One region of the Pseudarthrobacter sp. DSP2-3-2b1 genome, then DNA from elsewhere that is predicted to be linked to it. Evidence: predicted binding sites of a transcription regulator. Region 1 holds the regulator's gene; the other holds the start of a gene.

The links. The regulator HrcA, encoded in region 1, represses chaperone genes, less so after heat shock. The targets are predictions, from matches to a motif close to TTNGCACTCGNNNNNNNCGAGTGCNAA.
Region 2: the regulator HrcA is predicted to act here: its motif matches at 3,254-3,280, upstream of groL (chaperonin GroEL).

The regions. Positions count from the first base shown of each region.
Region 1 covers NZ_JAFCTI010000004.1:245,371-255,013, reverse strand. The annotation lists gene ACP7AX_RS07685 (hypothetical protein) at 307-1,188, opposite strand; gene lepA (translation elongation factor 4) at 1,923-3,776, shown strand; gene hemW (radical SAM family heme chaperone HemW) at 3,813-5,042, shown strand; gene ACP7AX_RS07670 (DUF4870 domain-containing protein) at 5,073-5,483, opposite strand; gene ACP7AX_RS07665 (DUF3097 family protein) at 5,610-6,461, opposite strand; gene hrcA (heat-inducible transcriptional repressor HrcA) at 6,672-7,685, shown strand; gene dnaJ (molecular chaperone DnaJ) at 7,761-8,888, shown strand; gene ACP7AX_RS07650 (16S rRNA (uracil(1498)-N(3))-methyltransferase) at 8,891-9,643, shown strand, end outside.
Region 2 covers NZ_JAFCTI010000001.1:548,356-557,998, forward strand. The annotation lists gene ACP7AX_RS02365 (ABC transporter substrate-binding protein) at 17-1,339, shown strand; gene groL (chaperonin GroEL) at 1,445-3,073, opposite strand; gene ACP7AX_RS02375 (ABC transporter substrate-binding protein) at 3,366-4,649, opposite strand; gene ACP7AX_RS02380 (cold-shock protein) at 4,661-4,867, opposite strand; gene ACP7AX_RS02385 (LytR C-terminal domain-containing protein) at 4,925-5,557, opposite strand; gene ACP7AX_RS02390 (DUF3263 domain-containing protein) at 5,609-5,938, opposite strand; gene ACP7AX_RS02395 (uracil-DNA glycosylase) at 6,068-6,838, shown strand; gene ACP7AX_RS02400 (siderophore-interacting protein) at 6,853-7,692, shown strand; gene ACP7AX_RS02405 (threonine/serine exporter family protein) at 7,735-9,222, opposite strand; gene ACP7AX_RS02410 (peptidoglycan bridge formation glycyltransferase FemA/FemB family protein) at 9,285-9,643, opposite strand, start outside.

The sequences.
Region 1 (9,643 bases):
CTTGCCGGGCGGCAGGAACACCGCCCGGCAAGGGCTCCACCCACCACAGGCAGGGCCAGGAACCTCCCAAAAGTGGGGCGGTCCGCCGCCCAAGACACACCACGGCAGCCACTCACCAGCGGCGGACCGCCGCTCAACGCGACACACTCCCTGGAACCATCCCCCCGCGGGACTAGGAACAACGACGATCCCCGTCCCATGGCAGCGTTACAAAGAGTTCAGCTAGGCTGAACCATAGATTTCCTTTGCAGAGGGAAACCCAGGAAGGGCCGGCGCATCAAAAAGTGCCGGCCCTTCCGCTCTACCTCAGTAATTGGGCATGAGGGTGATCCTAAAAATGCGCTCTAGGACATTCTTCTCTTTCGCGGCATCGTATTCGACGATCTGCCACTCGCGTTTATCCTCCCAAAACAGCATCATGACGTTGCCGTAATCCGGATGAGAAGCCAGGTTTTTAACTACAGAGTCGCCTTGCTGGTCATTGATGGCGTTCTTGGTTTCGACAAGCAAAATGCCGTTCCCTCGCTGACGGTTTTTCACTCCAACGACGAAATCAGGGTAGAACTGGTACTTGTTCGGGAGTGGAAGACTGACGGACTCTGGGCGGCGGACTGGGTTTCTGTGCCACCAGCGAACGGTCCCCGTTAAGTCATCATCAAGTTCCTGCGCTAGCTGCAGTTCCCATGAATTCATGTTCGCCGGGAAGACACCATAGATGTTGAGGCGAGCTCCGAGGAGACTCTCCTCCGAGCTGAGGACTTCGGGCAGTGGTTCGGCATCGATTGAAATCATGTTTCGGGTGATGCTTTTCGCGACGGCACTCCGCAGGGCTGTGGGTCGCAATGCCAAGATCTTGTTCAACCCCGCGACTCTTTTTTCTTCCGTTTCGAATCCGGAAAGTCCCGCCCTCTGAACTTCCTTTGTGAACTGCTGCAGCAGAGCCCCTTGCAGCCCCTTCATGTCGATCACCTGAAGTTCGTCAGCGGAGATGAGGATCGCTTGAGCGCGGGCATCAATTTCTTTCTGTGCCAACGCAGCATGGAAGTTCTCAGAAGTTCCAGCGGTCTGTGTGAAGAGGTCGTACTCCCGCTTGATGATCTTGGTGGACGACTTCAATGCCATGAGCAATGCGTCGTTGTCGAACCGGAAGTTATCCACGACATCTTGCAGGATGGTTGAGCTGTCCATCGAACAGACAGCTTTCTTTAGTCGTGACGGTACGCCGAGATCCTGGCGCTTTGGATAGGACCAAGTCTTTGGTGCTGCTGGAGGGCACGTGGGCACAGCGGACGACCCTGTCGGCAGACCAAAGTGATCGAGGATGGCGCCAAACTCCTGTTGGGTGCCAGGACGACCGGGTCTGGTAGCCGAGGAATCGTCAGTAGATTGGACGGCCTCATCTGATCCGCTAGGTGCCGGCTCTGGCTGGGTGCCCACCAATTTGCCCTGCTCGTCCAGATAGTGTGTTTGGCCGTGGGTTGTAGTTGTTGTTGTGGGCGGTAGGTCGCCCACAACCACGACAGCAATATTTGAGGTCACTGAGGCGAGCGAGGATTTTACTGCATTGATTCGGTCGGCCGCCGACGTGAGGCCCGTCTGCGACTCGTTGTCCGAGAGATAGACATAGCCCGAATTGAGACTGTCTTCGGTGTTGCTCTCTGCGGGGCTGCAGGGCCGGCAGGCCGGGCTGTGCCGGATCTGAATTTCTCCAGGACCCTGACCGTCATCCGGACGGCGCTGGCCAAGGAGCGGAGGTTAATAGGCATGGGCCAACAATATCGCCGGCCCGGTGTTGCCCGTTGGATGCGGTGCGATGGGCCCCGACGTGGGACACTGGAGGTTCTAAATGTGCGGCCCGGCCGCAGGGTGCCTTCGGTGCGTCCTGCAGGCGGCCGCGTGAATGCCAACAGTAAGGACCCTGCGTGTCTCCCATGGCCCGCACCGCCCCGGTGCCCGCCGCGACAGATCCGGCCATCATTCGGAATTTCTGCATCATCGCGCACATTGACCACGGTAAATCCACGCTGGCCGACCGCATGCTGCAGTTCACCGGGGTCGTTCAGTCCCGCGACATGAAGGCCCAGTACCTGGACCGCATGGACATCGAACGCGAGCGCGGCATCACCATCAAGTCCCAGGCCGTCCGCATGCCGTGGGAACTCGAAGGCAACAGCTATGCGCTGAACATGATCGACACTCCCGGTCACGTTGACTTCACCTACGAGGTCTCCCGCTCGCTGGCAGCCTGCGAAGGCGCAGTCCTGCTGGTGGATGCGGCGCAGGGCATTGAGGCCCAGACCCTCGCCAACCTCTACCTGGCGATGGAGAACAACCTCACCATCATCCCGGTCCTGAACAAGATCGATCTCCCGGCCGCCCAGCCCGAAAAGTACGCCGCGGAGCTTGCCAGCCTGATCGGCGGCGACCCCGACGACGTCCTCCGTGTCTCCGGCAAGACCGGCATGGGCGTTGAAGCCCTGCTGGACAAGATCGTCCGCGACCTCCCCGCCCCCAAGGGTGACCCGAACGCCCCTGCCCGGGCCATGATCTTCGACTCCGTGTACGACACCTACCGCGGCGTGGTGACCTATGTCCGCGTCGTTGATGGCATGCTCCACCCCCGCGAACGCATCCAGATGATGTCCACCCGGGCCACCCACGAACTCCTTGAAATCGGCGTGAGCTCCCCGGAACCAACCCCCTCAAAGGGCCTTGGCGTGGGCGAGGTGGGCTACCTGATCACCGGTGTGAAGGACGTCCGGCTCTCCAAAGTGGGCGACACCGTCACCAACCTTGCCAAGCCGGCGGCCCAATCCCTCCCGGGCTATGCGGATGCCAAACCGATGGTCTTCTCCGGCCTGTATCCACTGGACGGCACTGACTACCCGGTGCTGCGTGACGCCCTGGAGAAGCTGATGCTTAACGACGCGGCTCTGGTTTACGAACCGGAAACGTCAGCGGCGCTGGGCTTCGGCTTCCGCGTAGGCTTCCTCGGTCTGCTGCACCTGGAGATCACCCGGGAACGGCTCGAACGCGAGTACAACCTGGACCTGATCTCCACCGCCCCCAACGTCGAATACGAGGTGACGCTGGAGGACAAGAAGGTGGTCCATGTGACCAACCCCAGCGAATACCCCACCGGAAAGGTCGCCGAGGTCCGCGAACCGATGGTTTCGGCGACCATCCTGGCACCCAACGAATTTGTCGGCGCCATCATGGAGCTGTGCCAGAGCCGCCGCGGCGTTATCGGCGGCATGGATTACCTCTCCGAAGACCGCGTGGAAATCCGCTACCGGCTGCCGCTCGCGGAGATCGTTTTTGACTTCTTCGACATCCTCAAGTCCAAGACCCGCGGTTATGGCTCGCTGGACTGGAAGGCCGACGGCGACCAGGTGGCCGATCTCGTCAAGGTGGACATCATGCTCCAGGGCGAACAGGTTGACGCCTTCTCCGCCATCACCCACCGTGACAAGGCCTACGCCTACGGCGTCATGATGACCACCAAGCTCCGCGAGCTCATACCGCGCCAGCAGTTCGAGGTACCCATCCAGGCCGCCATTGGCTCCAGGATCATTGCCCGCGAGAGCATCAGGGCCATCCGCAAAGACGTCCTGGCCAAGTGCTACGGCGGCGACATCTCCCGTAAGCGCAAACTGCTGGAGAAGCAAAAAGAAGGCAAGAAGCGTATGAAGATGGTGGGCCGCGTGGAGGTCCCCCAGGAAGCGTTTATCGCTGCGCTGACCACGGACGAGTCCAAGGACAAGGCCAAGAAGTAATGATGAGCGTGGCCCTGACCACCGGAGGCCGCCGCAATGCCTAGCACCCTTCCCCTCGGCGACCCGGCGCCGTCGGACGGTCTGCTGCCCAGCCAGGCAACAGACGGTTCTGCGGAACGCGCCTTTGGGCTGTACGTGCACATCCCGTTCTGTGCTGTGCGCTGCGGGTACTGCGACTTCAACACGTATACGGCCACCGAACTCGGCGGCGGTGCTTCCCAGGATGCCTACGCGTCCACAGCCGTGTCCGAAGTGGATTTCGCCGCTCACGTCCTCCGGGGCTCAGGGCTGCCGGACCGGCCGCTGAGCACCGTCTTCTTCGGCGGCGGTACCCCTACCTTGCTCCCTGCTGAAGACCTCGCACAGATCCTGAGTGCCGCCGTCGGGCATTGGGGCCTGGAGCCTGGCGCCGAGGTCACTACCGAGGCGAACCCGGACTCGGTCACCCCCGAATCCCTGGCCATCCTCAAGGAAGCGGGCTTCACTCGCGTTTCCTTCGGCATGCAGTCCGCCGTTCCCCACGTCCTGAAGGTCCTGGACCGCACGCACACTCCCAGCCGTGTGCCGCAGGTGGTGCAGTGGGCCCGCGACGCCGGCCTGGCCGTGAGCCTGGACCTGATCTACGGAACGCCGGGGGAGTCCCTGGCTGACTGGCGCTTATCCCTGGAGACAGCGCTGTCCTACCAGCCGGACCACATCAGCGCCTATGCGCTGATCGTGGAGGACGGCACCAAACTCGCCGCCCAGATCCGGCGGGGCGAAGTTCCAGGCATCGACGACGACGACCACGCCGACAAATACGAACTCGCCGACGAACTCATCACCGCGGCAGGGCTGGGCTGGTACGAGGTCAGCAACTGGGCCCGCACACCGGAGCAGGCGTGCAGGCACAACCTCGCGTACTGGCGGGGCGATGACTGGTGGGGTATCGGTCCGGGCGCCCACTCGCATGTTGGCGGTGTGCGGTGGTGGAACGTCAAGCATCCCACTGCGTACGCCGGACGGCTGGCGCAAGGGCTCTCCCCGGCCGCCGGACGGGAAACCCTGGATCCGGAAACCCGTGAGGTGGAGCGGGTCATGCTCGAGGCGCGGCTCGTCTCGGGGCTTGCGGTCTCAACACTGGGGGAGCCGGGCCGTCACGCCATGGCCGGGCTGATCGCCGACGGCCTGGTGGAGGCGCCGGCTGCGTTCCGCGGAAAGCTGGTGCTGACCCTCAAGGGCCGCCTGCTGGCCGACGCAGTGGTGCGGCGGATCCTGCCGGACTGAAACCGCTTAAAGCGTTGGTGTGGCTGGGGACTACTTGATCCAGCGCAGGTTGTACTGGTATCGGTGCGGCTGGCCTTTGTTGACATGGATGCCGGCGGCCACCGAGAAGCACGTCAGGGCGATCCAGATCAGGGTGGCGATGACGGCAAATATGTTTCCCACCACGGGGATGAAGACCAGAAGGTTGGCCACCAGTGCAGCAATGGTGGGCGGCAGGCTGAAGTTGAGGGCTTCCTTGGACTCCTGCGCTGTGAAGGGGCCGCGCTCCCTGAAGATCAGGAAAATCAGCAGTGAGGGAACGCAGCCAAGGATCCCGCCAAAGTGGGCGAGGGTGGCCCACTGCCGGTCTTCGCTGGCCGTGAGGGGCAACGCATTTGCGGGAACGCCCTGGTACTCCGAACGGCCGTGATCGTCCGGGTGCTCGCGTGCGTTTTGTGCCACTGTTCATTCCTTCGAGAGTGCAATAGTGCTTGTTGGAGAGTACTTGCCTGACGAAACGGCTGCCTCCGCAGTACCAAGAATACTGGGTCAATGGCCAAATGCCCCGCCGGCGTCCTTCCCGGTCAGCTAAGGCACTGTCAGGAAGTCGATGACTTCCTCCACCCGGCCCAGCAGGGACGCTTCCAGGTCCGCGTAGGTGTGGACCGCGCCCAGGAGCTTCTGCCAGCCGAGCCCGATGTCCTCCTTGGTGGCGTGCGGCCAGCCAAACGCCGCCAGGATGCCCGTCTTCCAGTCCTGCCCCCGGGGAACCACCGGCCACTTGCTAATACCCAGCACCGATGGCCTGATGGCCTGCCAGACGTCAACGTAAGGGTGCCCCACGATCAAGACGTTGCCGGCCGCCCCCGGCGATGCCATTACCCCAGCTGCGATGCGGGACTCCTTGGAGTCAGCCACCAGGTGGTCCACCAGCACACCCAGCCGCCTGCCGGGTCCCGGCTGGAAAGCAGCCACCGCCCCCGCCAGGTCATCGATGCCATGCAGAGGTTCGACGACGATGCCTTCCACGCGCAGGTCATCGCCCCAGACCTTTTCGATGAGTTCGGCGTCGTGCTTTCCTTCCACCCAGATCCTGCTCGCCTTGGCTACCTGCGCACGCTGGCCTGCCACGCGCACTGAGCCGGAGGCCGTCCGGCCGGCGCTGGCCGGAATCCCGGGCTGCCGTGGAGCGGGGGGCATCAGCCGGATGGGCTGGCCCTCCAGGAGGAAACCGAAGCCAAGCTTGAAGGAACGGGACTTGCCGCGCCGGTCTTCGAGGGCCACCACGTGCATGCCGCCGGACTTTTCCACCCGGGTCACGGCACCCACCCAGCCGGACTGCGCGTCTTCGAGGACCATTCCCCGCTCCACCGGAACCTCGGGGAGTTCATTCCTGACGGGCGCCTTGATTTCCTGCGGACCCCAATTCTGGTACTGCATCGGTTGACTCCGCCTTGCGCTAGATGGTCCCCCGGAGTTTCGCCCGGAGCGGTACCAATGCTAACAACGGGGCGAGTCATATTAGACTGTTAGCACTTAGGCATGTCGAGTGCTAACGCCGGCCAGTCCTTCCCGGCTGCCCTGTCCGCAGGATCGGGAGGATGCCGGCGGCCCGGCCGGACAGCCGCGACCCGTAGATGGAGGTGGAGTGTGAGCGAGCCGCGCAAACTTGAAGTACTGCGTGCCATCGTGGAGGACTACGTGCACTCCCGTGAGCCTGTGGGTTCCAAAGCTTTGGTGGAACGCCATCACCTTGGCGTCTCCAGCGCCACCATCCGCAACGACATGGCGGCGCTGGAGGACGAAGGCCTGATTACGGCACCGCACACCAGCGCCGGCAGGATTCCCACTGACAAGGGCTACCGGCTGTTCGTGGACCAGATCTCCGCGGTCAAGCCGCTCTCCCCGGCAGAGCGCCGGGCCATCCAGTCGCTGCTGGAGGGCTCCGACGATCTCGACGACGTCCTCGAGCGGACGGTCCGGCTGCTGTCGCAGCTGACCAACCAGGTTGCCGTGGTGCAGTACCCGCACCTCAGCCGGGCAACCATCCGGCACATCGAATTCGTCCTCCTGGCCCCGCGGCGGGTCCTCGTTGTCCTGATTGCCAACACCGGCAAGGTCGAACAACGGGTGACCGACGTCGGCCAGGACCTTGGCGAGGACGCCGTCGCCGGGTTGCGGACCCACTTCCTCGGATCCCTGTCCGGCACGCCGCTGAGCCAGCTGACCCAACTGCTGCCGGCGGTGGTTTCGTCGGTCAGCCCTGGGCAGCGCGCAGCCGCGCAGGCGCTGGCACACGGCCTGGAAACACTCGCCCACAGCAGCCGCGAAGACCGTATGGTCATGGCAGGAACAGCGAATCTTGCCCGGTCCAATGTGGACTTCCCCCTGAGTATCGGCCCGGTCCTGGAGGCGCTGGAGGAGCAGGTGGTGATGCTCAGGCTCCTGAGCGAAATGGCGCAGGATCCCCGCGGTGTGACCGTGAGCATCGGGCGCGAGAACCCCTACGTCGGCCTGGCCGAAGCATCCGTAGTGGCCACGGCCTATGGACCGGACAGCACCGCCAAGATCGGCGTCCTGGGCCCCACGCGCATGGACTACCCCACCACCATGGCCGCCGTCAGGGCAGTCGCCCGCTATCTTTCAAGAATTCTGGGTCCGTAACAGCACCGGCCCAGGCACCATGAGCAGTGCCGGCGGTCCAGCCGCCGGCAGTACAACAAGGAAGAGATACGAACTTTGAGCAGCCACTACGACGTCCTCGGGGTCTCGCCGGAAGCCACCGGAGAAGAGATCAAGAAGGCCTACCGCAAGCTGGCCCGCACACTTCACCCGGACGTCAACCCCGGAGATGATGCGTCGGACCGCTTCAAGGCCGTGACCCACGCCTATGAGGTGCTTTCGGATCCCCAGAAACGCCGGGTCTATGACACCACCGGCAACGAGAACGGCACCGACAACGGCTTCGGCGGCGGCAGCTACGCCGGCCAGGGCTTCGCGTTCCAGGACATCTTCGACACCTTCTTCGGGGCCGGCGGCCAGGCCGGTCCGGCGTCCCGGGTCCGCCGTGGCCAGGATGCGCTCATCAGCGTCCGGATCGAACTCCGGGACGCCGTGTTCGGCGTCAACAAGAAGCTTGAAGTCGATACCGCCGTCACGTGCCCCACCTGCAACGGTTCATGCTGCCGTGAGGGCAGCCACCCCGAACGCTGCGATATCTGCGGTGGCAGCGGCCAGGTCCAGAGGGCCGTCCGTTCCATTCTGGGCCAGGTCATGACGGCCGCCCCGTGTGGCAGCTGCGAAGGCTTCGGCACCGTCATCAAGGATCCCTGCAACGAGTGCAGCGGCCAGGGCCGTATCCGCAGCCGCCGTTCGCTCACCATCAAGGTGCCGGCCGGTGTGGCAACAGGCACCCGGATCCAGCTCTCCGGCCAGGGCGAAGCCGGCCCGGCCGGCGGACCCTCCGGAGACCTGTACGTCGAAATCCGTGTCAACAACGACGCCACGTACGCCCGCGACGGCGACGACCTCCACGCAACCCTCAACATTCCGATGACCGCGGCCGCCCTTGGCACCGAGCTTTCACTGGAGACCTTCGACGGGCTCCAGGAGATTGACGTGAAGGCCGGGACGCAGTCCGGGGAGATCATCACGCTCCGCGGCCTGGGCGTGACCCACCTGCGCGGGTACGGCCGCGGCGACCTGATGGTCCACCTCCAGGTGGAGACGCCGGCGAAACTCGATGCCGCCCAGGAGGACCTCCTCAGGCAGCTGGCGAAGTTGCGCGGAGAACAGTTCACCGAGGGCAAGCTGGCCGTCAGCGGCGGCGTGTTCGCGAAGCTGCGGGACCGGTTCGGTAACCTGTAGCGGTGAGCAATCCCGTCTTCTTCAGTGGTGCAGGGACGCTGGACCACATGATTCCCGGCGCTGTGTTCGTCCTTGAAGGTCCGGAGGCGCGCCACGCGGTGACCGTGAAGCGGCTCGCCGCGGGGGAACCGGTGGACATCGCCGACGGCGCCGGAAAGCGGCTCACCGGAAAAGTTGTTTCGGCGTCCCCCGCTGGGCTCACGGTGGAATGCGCGGCGCTGGCGCTTGAGGAACAGCCTGCTGTCAGGCTGGTGCTGGTCCAGGCTTTGGCCAAGGGGGACCGGGACGAACTGGCCGTCGAAACCGCCACGGAGTTAGGGATCGACGCCGTGATCCCCTGGCAGTCGGAACGGTCCATTGTGCGGTGGAAGGGTGAGCGGGCCGCCAAGGCACATGCCAAATGGCAGTCCGTGGTCACGGCCGCCGCGAAACAGGCACGCCGCGCATGGATCCCCGAGGTGCGTGCCGCCGTCGAGACGCCGGGCCTCGCCGCCGCCGTCGCGTCCGCAGACCTGGCGGTGATCCTCCATGAAGACGCAGTGCGGCCGCTGCGTACTGTGCTGGAGGCGTGGCAAGCTGCCGAACCCGGGCCCGGTCCGCTGGAAATCCTGCTGATCGTCGGCCCGGAGGGCGGCATCAGCCCCCGCGAAGTCACCAGGCTCTGTGATGCCGGCGCAGTGACGGCACTGCTGGGGCACCACGTCCTCCGGTCCTCCACAGCAGGGCCTGCAGCGGTGGTGCTGGCGAGTGACGTA
Region 2 (9,643 bases), on a different contig from region 1:
GAGGAAAGGCAGATCAATGACGATTAAGACAGATCAGCGGAAATTCAGCCGGCGACGGTTCCAGCTCAGCGCAGTCGCAGTAGCTGTATCGCTGCTCGCCACGGGGTGCGGAGCGTCCACCGGATCCGACAGCAATGAAGAAGTCACTTTGCGGTTCGCCTGGTGGGGAAACGAGTACCTCAACGCGCAGACCGAGAAGGTCATCTCCGCTTTCGAGGCCGAGCACCCGAACATCAAAATCGAGTCCGAGCCCGGCGAATGGGCCAGTTACTGGGACAAGCTTGCGACCAAAACCGCAGCCAACGACGCCCCCGACGTCATCCAGATGGACCAGAAATACATTGCCGAGTATGGCGGACGCGGAGCGTTGCTGGATCTTTCCAAGCAGAGCGGGATCGACACCACCAAGCTGGACAAGGAATCCCTCGCTTCGGGCCAGTACGACGGCGCACAGTACGGTCTGAGCACCGGGAAGAACGCCTACGTCATCATGGCAAACACCAAGGTTTTTGAAGCGGCCAATGTCCCGGTGCCGGACGACACCACCTGGACCTGGGACGACTTCATGGCAACGGCCAGCAAGCTCAGCGCAGCCGGAGATGGCAAGAATTACGGTGCCGCCTACGGCAGCAACGAGGCCGATCTCATCATCTGGCTGCGGCAGCATGGCGAGAACCTGTACTCACAGGACGGCACCCTGGGCTTCGAGACCGCAACAGCTGCCTCGTTCTGGGAGCGCCTGAAGGAACAGCGCGATTCCAAGGCCAGCCCGCCGGCCACCGTCGCTACCGAGGATTCGGGAGCCGGCCTGGAGGAAAGCCTGTTCGGTACCAACCGCGTCGGCATGGCGTGGTGGTGGACCAACCAGCTTGGTTCGCTGGAGACCACCACCGGCAGCGGCATCAAGATGCTCCGCGCTCCCAGCGTTGACGGTAAATCCTCGGACAACGGAATGTACTATAAGCCCACCATGTTCTGGTCCGCTTCCTCCCGGTCCAAGCACCCTGAGGCCGCCGCCACGTTCATCAACTACCTGGCCAACAGCCCGGCGGCTGGCACCATCCTGATGACGGACCGTGGGGTGCCCAGCAACCCGGAAATCGTTGAGAAGATCACCCCTGACCTCAAGCCGGCGGACACCACCGTGGTGGCGTTCCTCAAGGACATCGCCCCGGACATCGCCGACGCGCCGCCGGTTCCGCCGGTAGGGGCAGGAAGCGTCCAGAACGTGATCAAGCGCTTCACCGACGAGGTGCTCTATGACCGCCTCACACCCCAGGCTGCAGCGGAGGCCTTCAAGAAGGAAGTCGAGGGGATGCTCGCCACTGCCCGCAAGTAGGGCAGACCGGCTTCGCGAACACACGATCTTCCAGGACACAAAAACGCGGCCCCCTCAGTGAGGGGGCCGCGTTTTCTGTGCGGAAAAGATTCCGGCAAATGGGGGCTAGAAGCCGCCCATGCCGCCCATCTCGTCGCCGCCACCCATGGCCGGAGCGTTCTTCTCCGGCTTGTCGGCCACTACGGCCTCGGTGGTGAGGAAGAGACCGGCAATGGACGCCGCGTTCTGCAGGGCAGAGCGGGTTACCTTGACGGGATCGTTGATGCCGGCAGCCAGCAGGTCGACGTACTCGCCGGTTGCTGCGTTCAGGCCGTGGCCTGCAGGCAGGCCGCGGACCTTGTCCACCACAACGCCGGGCTCGAGGCCGGCGTTGAAGGCGATCTGCTTCAGCGGAGCGTCGATGGCAACGCGGACGATGTTCGCGCCGGTTGCTTCGTCACCCGTGAGGTTCAGGTTGGCGAACGCCTTGGCGCCGGCCTGGATCAGTGCAACGCCGCCACCGGCGACGATGCCCTCTTCAACAGCAGCCTTTGCGTTGCGGACAGCGTCCTCAATGCGGTGCTTGCGTTCCTTGAGCTCAACCTCGGTTGCGGCACCGGCCTTGATGACTGCAACGCCGCCGGCCAGCTTGGCCAGGCGCTCCTGCAGCTTCTCGCGGTCGTAGTCCGAATCGGAGTTTTCGATCTCGGCACGGATCTGGGACACGCGGCCAGCGATCTGGTCGGCGTCGCCGGCACCTTCAACGATGGTGGTCTCGTCCTTGGTGACAACAACCTTGCGGGCGCGGCCCAGGAGTTCGAGTCCGGCGGTCTCCAGCTTGAGTCCGACTTCCTCAGCGATGACCTGGCCACCGGTGAGTACAGCGATGTCGGCCAGCTGAGCCTTGCGGCGGTCTCCGAAGCCCGGAGCCTTGACGGCAACGGACTTGAAGGTGCCACGGATCTTGTTGACGATCAGGGTGGCCAGGGCCTCGCCCTCGATGTCCTCGGCAATGATCAGCAGCGGCTTGGAGGACTGCATGACCTTTTCCAGGACAGCAACCAGTTCCTTGACGTTGGAGATCTTGGAGTTGACGATCAGGATGTACGGATCCTCAAGGACCGTTTCCTGGCGCTCAGCGTCGGTGACGAAGTAAGCGGAGATGTAACCCTTGTCGAAGCGCATGCCCTCGGTGAGCTCAAGCTCCAGGCCGAAGGTGTTGGACTCCTCGACGGTGATGACGCCTTCCTTGCCCACCTTGTCCAGGGCTTCGGCAATCAGCGCACCGATTTCGTCGTCACCGGCGGAGATGGAAGCCGTAGCCGCGATCTCTTCCTTGGTTTCGATTTCCTTGGCGGAGGCCAGCAGTTCAACCGTGACGGCTTCTACAGCCTTCTCGATGCCGCGCTTGAGGGACAGCGGGTCAGCGCCGGCCGCAACGTTGCGCAGGCCTTCCTTAACGAGGGCCTGTGCCAGCACGGTGGCCGTGGTGGTGCCGTCGCCGGCGACGTCGTCCGTCTTCTTGGCAACTTCCTTGACCAGCTCGGCGCCGATCTTTTCGTAAGGGTCGTCCAGCTCGATCTCCTTGGCGATGGAAACACCATCGTTGGTGATCGTGGGGGCGCCCCACTTCTTTTCGAGGACGACGTTGCGTCCACGCGGGCCGAGGGTGACCTTGACGGCGTCGGCGAGGATGTTCAGGCCCCGCTCAAGACCGCGGCGTGCCTCTTCATCAAATGCAATGATCTTGGCCATAACGGCAGTAGTCCTTTCGGGACAGTCGTTAAGAATGAACCTCACTGCAGTGCCCGCGACGGACGATCCTTGACCGGCGGCCTCTGTATGCCGCGGCTGGGGATCTCACTCCAGCTTGGTATTTCTTTCGCTCCACGGACCTTCGCAAAGCGTCGTTTCCGGGATAAAACGGACGATGCTTTAGCAGTCGGTACGTAAGAGTGCTAAGTCAATAATTAGCACTCCATAGGTGAGAGTGCAAGCGAACAGTCGGGTTATTCACTCTGCAGGCGGGCGGTTTCGCCACGGGCGATCAGCCAGCGGCCCGGCCGGCGGCCTCACGGCCGCTGAGTGAGGCCTTGTTGTCGGCGCCGTAGGTGAACACCATGAAGTTGGCGGTGGTGATGTCGCCGTTGGCGTCGAAGGCAACCGGCCCCGATTCGCCGTCGTAATTGATGCCTGCACCGGTCTTCAGAACGCCCTGGCAGTCTGTGAAGGAAAGGCACGGTTTGCCGGACGGGGCGGCGCTCTGGCCGCCTGCAACTCCCCCGGATACGGCGATCAGATTGGCCGCGATGGAGCGGCCGGCATCGTCCTGGGCGGCGGCTGCCGCCAGGACCGCCAGGTTCACGGCGTCGTAGGTCTCTGCTGCGAAGGACAGGTCCTTCAGCGCCGGATTGACTGCGATCAGCCGCGCCTGGAAATCGGCCGAGGGGAGGACACCGGGCACCACTGCGCGGGCACCATCGAGGGCTTTTGAACCCAGGCCGGACCCATACTGGGCGAAGGCGCCGTCGCTGAGGACGATTTTTTTCCCGGAAAGCCCTGCGTTGTTGAGCTCGGCGATGGCGCCCTGGGCGTCGTCCCTGGCGATCAGCACCACGGAGTCGGGTTTGGCTGCCTGGGCGTCCGCTGCCGCCTTCCGGGCGTCGCCGGGTTTGAATCCTGCGGTGGCCACTGTGTCCAGGCCGGCGTCCTTGGCCGCGCCGGCCACGGCTGCCGCGACGTCCTTGCCGTAGGCGCTGTCCTGATGGACCACGGCCAGGCTCTTGGCGCCGCCGTCCTTGGCGAGCTTCACCAGCACGGAAGCCTGGGCAACGTCCGCAGCCGCCGTCCGGAAGTAGTAGCCGCCGCTCTTGTAGCCGGAGAGGCCCGCAGCTGTGTTTGCCGGCGAAATCAGCGTTACCCGCGCCCGGGCCAGTGCGTCGATGGCGGCTGCAGCGTGGCTGGAATCAGTGGGTCCGATCACCACGTCAGCCTTGGCGCCCACCAGTTCCTCCGCCTGGGCCGCCGGGTCAGTGCCTGACGGTCTGGGGAGGAGTTCCACCGGGCGGCCTTTGTGACCGCCCACTGCGTTGATTTCCTTAACGGCTAGGGTCGCCGCGGCGAGTTGGGAATCGTTGAGGAACTCCTGCTCGCCCGCACTGTCAAGGATGAGCCCGATACGCAGCGTGCCATCGCCTGAGGCGTCAGCGGACTCCAGCCGGGCGTTACCCGCCGCGCCGGAGCAGCCGGCGAGCGTCAGCACAGCAGCGCTTCCGGCGACGGCACGAAACGCCGCTGCACGAAACGCGGCAACACCGAGGACTGGCGGCAATTTGGCCGGCTTCACTCTGCGGGCCGGACGCTTTCCGCCTGGGGGCCTTTCTCGCCCTCGCCGATTTCGAGCTCCACCCGCTGCCCCTCATCGAGCGCCCGGTATCCCTCGCCCTCGATGGCGGACCAGTGCACAAAAACGTCGTCGCCGGAGCCGTCCACGGTGATAAAGCCATAGCCCTTTTCGGCGTTAAACCACTTAACCGTTCCCAATGCCATGATGCTGTCCGCTCTATTCGTCGTGCCGCCGGTGGCCTGAAATCACTCTAGCGAGGTCTACCGGTAGTCGGGTCCGAGGACTACTACCAGCGGCACCTGGAAGTCGGGGCTTTGGACAACTGTGGGGATGCTGAGCAAGGTGGAGACTGCTTCCGCGTTGGCCTTCTGCGCGGCACCTGAGTAGTAGATGGCGGAGGTCTGCTGGGGCGCTCCACCCCAGTTGCCCACCTGCCCGAGGGTCCAGCCGTCGGCTTGGACCAGTGAGCTGATCCGTCCGGCGAGCCCTGCCGTTCCGGCGGCGTTGTAGATCGCTACGCCCTGGGTTTTGTCCAGGAGGGCGGCCGACGGCGTGGCGCTGGGTGCAGCGCTCGGCTCGGCCTGGGCGTTTGCGGCCTCCGAGGTTGCCGAGGGCTGCGCGCTGGGGGCTGATCCGGTGGTGGCCAGCGGTGCTGCGCTTGACTCCGGGGCTGCTGTGGTTTCGACGCTGGTGGACGCCTGGCTCCCGGCCTGGGAGAAGCCGAGTTTGGGGAGGATCAGAAAGGCAACCAGGCCGATGGCCAACGCCACTACACCGACTGCGAGGACGGGCCACAGCTTGCGCCGGGCGGGCGCCGAGGCCGTGCGGTGGACACCCTGGCGCGAAGCGGTCTCCGGGACCTTGTCGAATTCATCCCGAGCGTATTTGGTCATGGTGGTGAGACATCCTTGTTGATTGCTGCTGATGGCTCAGCACAGACGTGGTCAGGCGTCGGAACCCAGGCGGCGTGCTGTGCGTGCCCGCTGACGCGACGTACGTAGTCTACGCAATCTCTTGACCAGCATGGGGTCGTGGGCCAGGGCGGCCTCGGTGTCGATCAGGGCGTTCAACAGCTGGTAGTAGTGCGTCGCGGACAGATCGAACAGCTCCCTGATGGCCTGTTCCTTGGCGCCGGCGTACTTCCACCACTGGCGTTCCAGGGCAAGCATCTGCTGGTCACGCCCGCTCAACGGAGAATCGCGCGGCGTAAAATCTGCCAGCAGCGGGTTCTGCTCCGCCGGCTCCGGCACGTGCTCCCGAGCTGGTTCCGCCACTGCACACTCCTTCGCTGGATAAGTTGGAAATTCCACCCCATGTTACGGCGCGAATAACACCAATGTCATTTGCGCCGCAGCGGCAGCGCCCCAGTGCCTGCGAGAACCGGTGCCTGCGAGAATGGGAGCGTGTTTGATTCTGACGCTTTGTTCGAACTGGAGACGGACCCGGCGGACGCCCTGGACTTCGCGGAGATGGCCGGGCTGCCGCTGCGGGAGCTGATGGCCGAGGACTGGGCGGCTGCCCTGGCCGGCGTTGAGCCTCAGCTGCGCAGCGTTCTCGCCTTCCTGGCAGCCGAAGTTGCCGCCGGGCACCGGGTGCTCCCGTCGCCGTCGAACGTTTTGCGTGCGTTCCGGCAGCCGCTGGCCGGCGTGAAGGTCCTGGTGGTCGGACAGGATCCCTACCCGACGCCGGGCCACGCCGTCGGGCTGTCCTTCGCTGTTGATGCGCGGACCCGCCCCATTCCGCGGAGCCTGGCGAACATCTACCGCGAGCTGGAGGCTGATCTCGGCATCCCCGCCCGCATCCATGGCGATCTGTCGGCCTGGGCTGACCAGGGGGTACTGCTGCTGAACCGGGTCATGAGCGTCCGCGCGGGCAGCGCCGGATCCCACCGGGGCAAGGGCTGGGAGGCCATCACGACGGCGGCAGTCACCGCGGTTGCCACCCGGCAAGATCCCGACGGCGGTCGGCTCCCGCTCGTCGCGGTGCTGTGGGGGAAGGATGCGGAGGGCGTCAGGCCGCTCCTGTCAGGTGCCGCGGTGGTCTCCAGCGCCCACCCCAGCCCCCTGTCAGCGTCACGCGGTTTTTTCGGCTCGCGGCCGTTCAGCCGGATCAACGAACTCCTGCGGGAACAGGGATGCCCGGGCGTAACTTGGGAGCTCCCCCCGGCGCCTTAGCTTAGGGTTGCCTTATGAGCACAGTCCCCGCAGCCACGAGCGCCTCCAGGAAATCCCGCCCGCAGATCGACCTCACAGTGATCCGGCGCGAACAGCTCTCCCCGCATATGGTCCGGATCATCGCCGGCGGCGACGGCTTCGCCGATTTCGTCAACAACAGCTTCGTGGACCGCTACATCAAAATCGTTTTCCCGCAGCCGGGGGTTGCCTACGCCCAGCCGCTGAACCTGTGGACCATCCGCGAAACCATGCCCCGGGCGCAATGGCCCTTCACCCGCACGTACACAGTCCGCTGGGTGAACGTCGAGGCCAACGAGCTTGCAATTGACTTTGTGATCCACGGCGACGAGGGGCTTGCCGGGCCGTGGGCGGCTGCCGCCCAGCCCGGGGACGGGTTCACCTTCACCGGTCCGGGCGGCGCCTATAACCCGTCGCCCGACGCCGACTGGTACCTTTTCGCGGGCGACGAGGCCGCGTTGCCGGCCATCGCCGCCTCAATCGAGACACTGCCAGCTGAGGCGCGCGGGCTTGCATTCCTGGAGGTGGACAGTGAGGCCGATATCCAGCCGATCGCAGCTCCGCCGGGCATCCAGGTCAGCTGGCTCTTCCGCAACGGCGTACCGGCCGGCGACAGCGGCCTCCTGGTTTCGGCGGTCGCGGAGGCGCAATGGCTGGACGGACGGGTGGATGTTTTTGCGCACGGCGAGCGCGGCTACATGAAGGCCCTGCGGGACGTGCTGTTTGTCCAGCGCGGCCTGGAACGGAGCCAGGTGTCGCTGTCCGGCTACTGGGCCAAGGGCCGCGTAGAGGACGATTTCCAGGCCGAGAAGAAGCTCCCGGTCGGAAAAATCTGACAGCGAACTCTGATTGCGGACACTGACGGCCGGCCCGAACGGTCAGCGGCGGCGGGCGCGGCGCCGCTCGTTGCTGGCCAGGCTGCGGGTCAGCGGCCTGGCGAGGGTATCGCCGAGCACGATCCCGCCCGCTGTGCCCAGGACAATCGCGCCGGCGTTGAGCATCCCCCCGGCGCCCAGCAGGATCTCGGACTCCTCGATGGTCAGCACGTACATGGAGCGGAAGATGGTCAGCCCGGGCAGCAGAATGAGGGCGGCGGGGACTGCCACCACCAGCTGCGGTGCGCCCATTTTCAGGGCCACCACCCTGGCGAGCAGCCCAATGACGACGGCGGCGAGCGCCGGGGAGAACCGGTCGCCCACGCCGAGCTGCGCGGCGCCCAACAACACGAAGTAGCCGGCCACCCCAACGGCAGCGGTGGGAAGCAGCAGCTCCCAGGACGTCTGCTCGGTGATGCCGATGGCTATCACTGCGATGGCGGTCAGGATCACCAGGACCCAGAGGTCATAGGCCGGCGGGAACGTCTGGGTGACGCTGATGGGCTGCATTCCGGACATGGCCCCCACCACGAAGGCCACAGCGATTCCGGCCACGATCGCTCCGAAGGTGAGCAGCGTGGACAGGAACCTGCCGGCCGCGGTCACCGGGAAGCCGTTGATGGCATCCTGGACTGACGAGACAAGCCGCCCGGTAGGCAGGAGCAGCAGGATGCCGCCCACCACCACAATGGCCGGCGATGTGGTCAGGTCAAAACGCCACAGCAGCAGCGCGCTGAGCGTGACAGCGAACGCACACGCCGCCGTCGTAAAGAAGTCAGGAACCCGCCACCGGCCCAGCTGGCGGGCCAGGAGGCTCACTCCGATGTTGGCCACGAAGGCAATGGCGGAGGACACGGGACCGCCGCCGAGCACCCCAACAAAGGCAGCCGCGAAAACACCGAAAGCCACCGTGACCATCCAGCGCGGGAACGGTTTGGGGCTGGATATTGCCTCGTCCAGCCGGCGGATGGCCTCATCCCGGCCTACTCCCCCGGCCACGATGTCCGTCACGAGCCTGTGCACCTTGGCCAGGCCGGCATAGTTGTTGGTCCAGGACCGCACCACACGGAGCAGGGCGATGGGCGGCTGGTCCTTGGGCGCATAGTTAATGGCCACCGACTGGTTGGTGATGTCCACTTCGATGTTCTTCAAGCCCAGCGCCGCGGTGACAGCGATGATGCTGGTTTCCACTTCAAGGGCACCCGCCCCGTAACGGAACATGGTCTCGGCCAGATGCAGGGCAAAATCGAGGGTCTTCCGCGCGGAGGTGTCCACGCCTCCCACCTGGATCATCGGGTTGGCGTAGGGGCTCCCGGCGAGCCTGTCCACAATGCTCATCGGCGCCGTCGGCGGGTGCTCCCCCTGGACCAGGCGGCGCAGCATCCGCTTGGCGGCCGCGTCCTGGCCGATCTGGGAGGGCGTCAGCCGCTCGGTTTTCGGCAGGCCGTCGGTGGCGGGCCTGCCCCGCGGATCGTTGCGTCGGTTGGTCATACTGGTCCTCCTCCCTGAGGGTCTGGCTGGTGTTTCGTGGGTTACGTCTGGTGTTTCGCGCGTTACGCCGTGCGTTTGATGGGCAGTTTGCCCAGCAGGATCCGGGCCGCGGCGATGGCTTCCCGGGCCAGGCGGTTGGCCTGGTAAAAGACCGGCCGTACCGGCATCACAAAGTCGCCCACCAGTTGGACCACGTCCCCGCCGAAGCCCTTCTTGAATTCGTAGCCGCCATGGCCTTCTTCGTCCTGGCCCTGGATCCCGAAGGTGCCGTAGAAGTTGTAGCGCGAGTAGCCCTTTTCCAGCGCGTGGAGCATCATCCCCCAGTACAGCGAGGTGGCGCCGTTGAAGTAGATGTAGTCCTGCTTGGTGCCGCCGATCACACACGTGACTTCGTCGCCGAAGCACACGAAATGGATGGCAG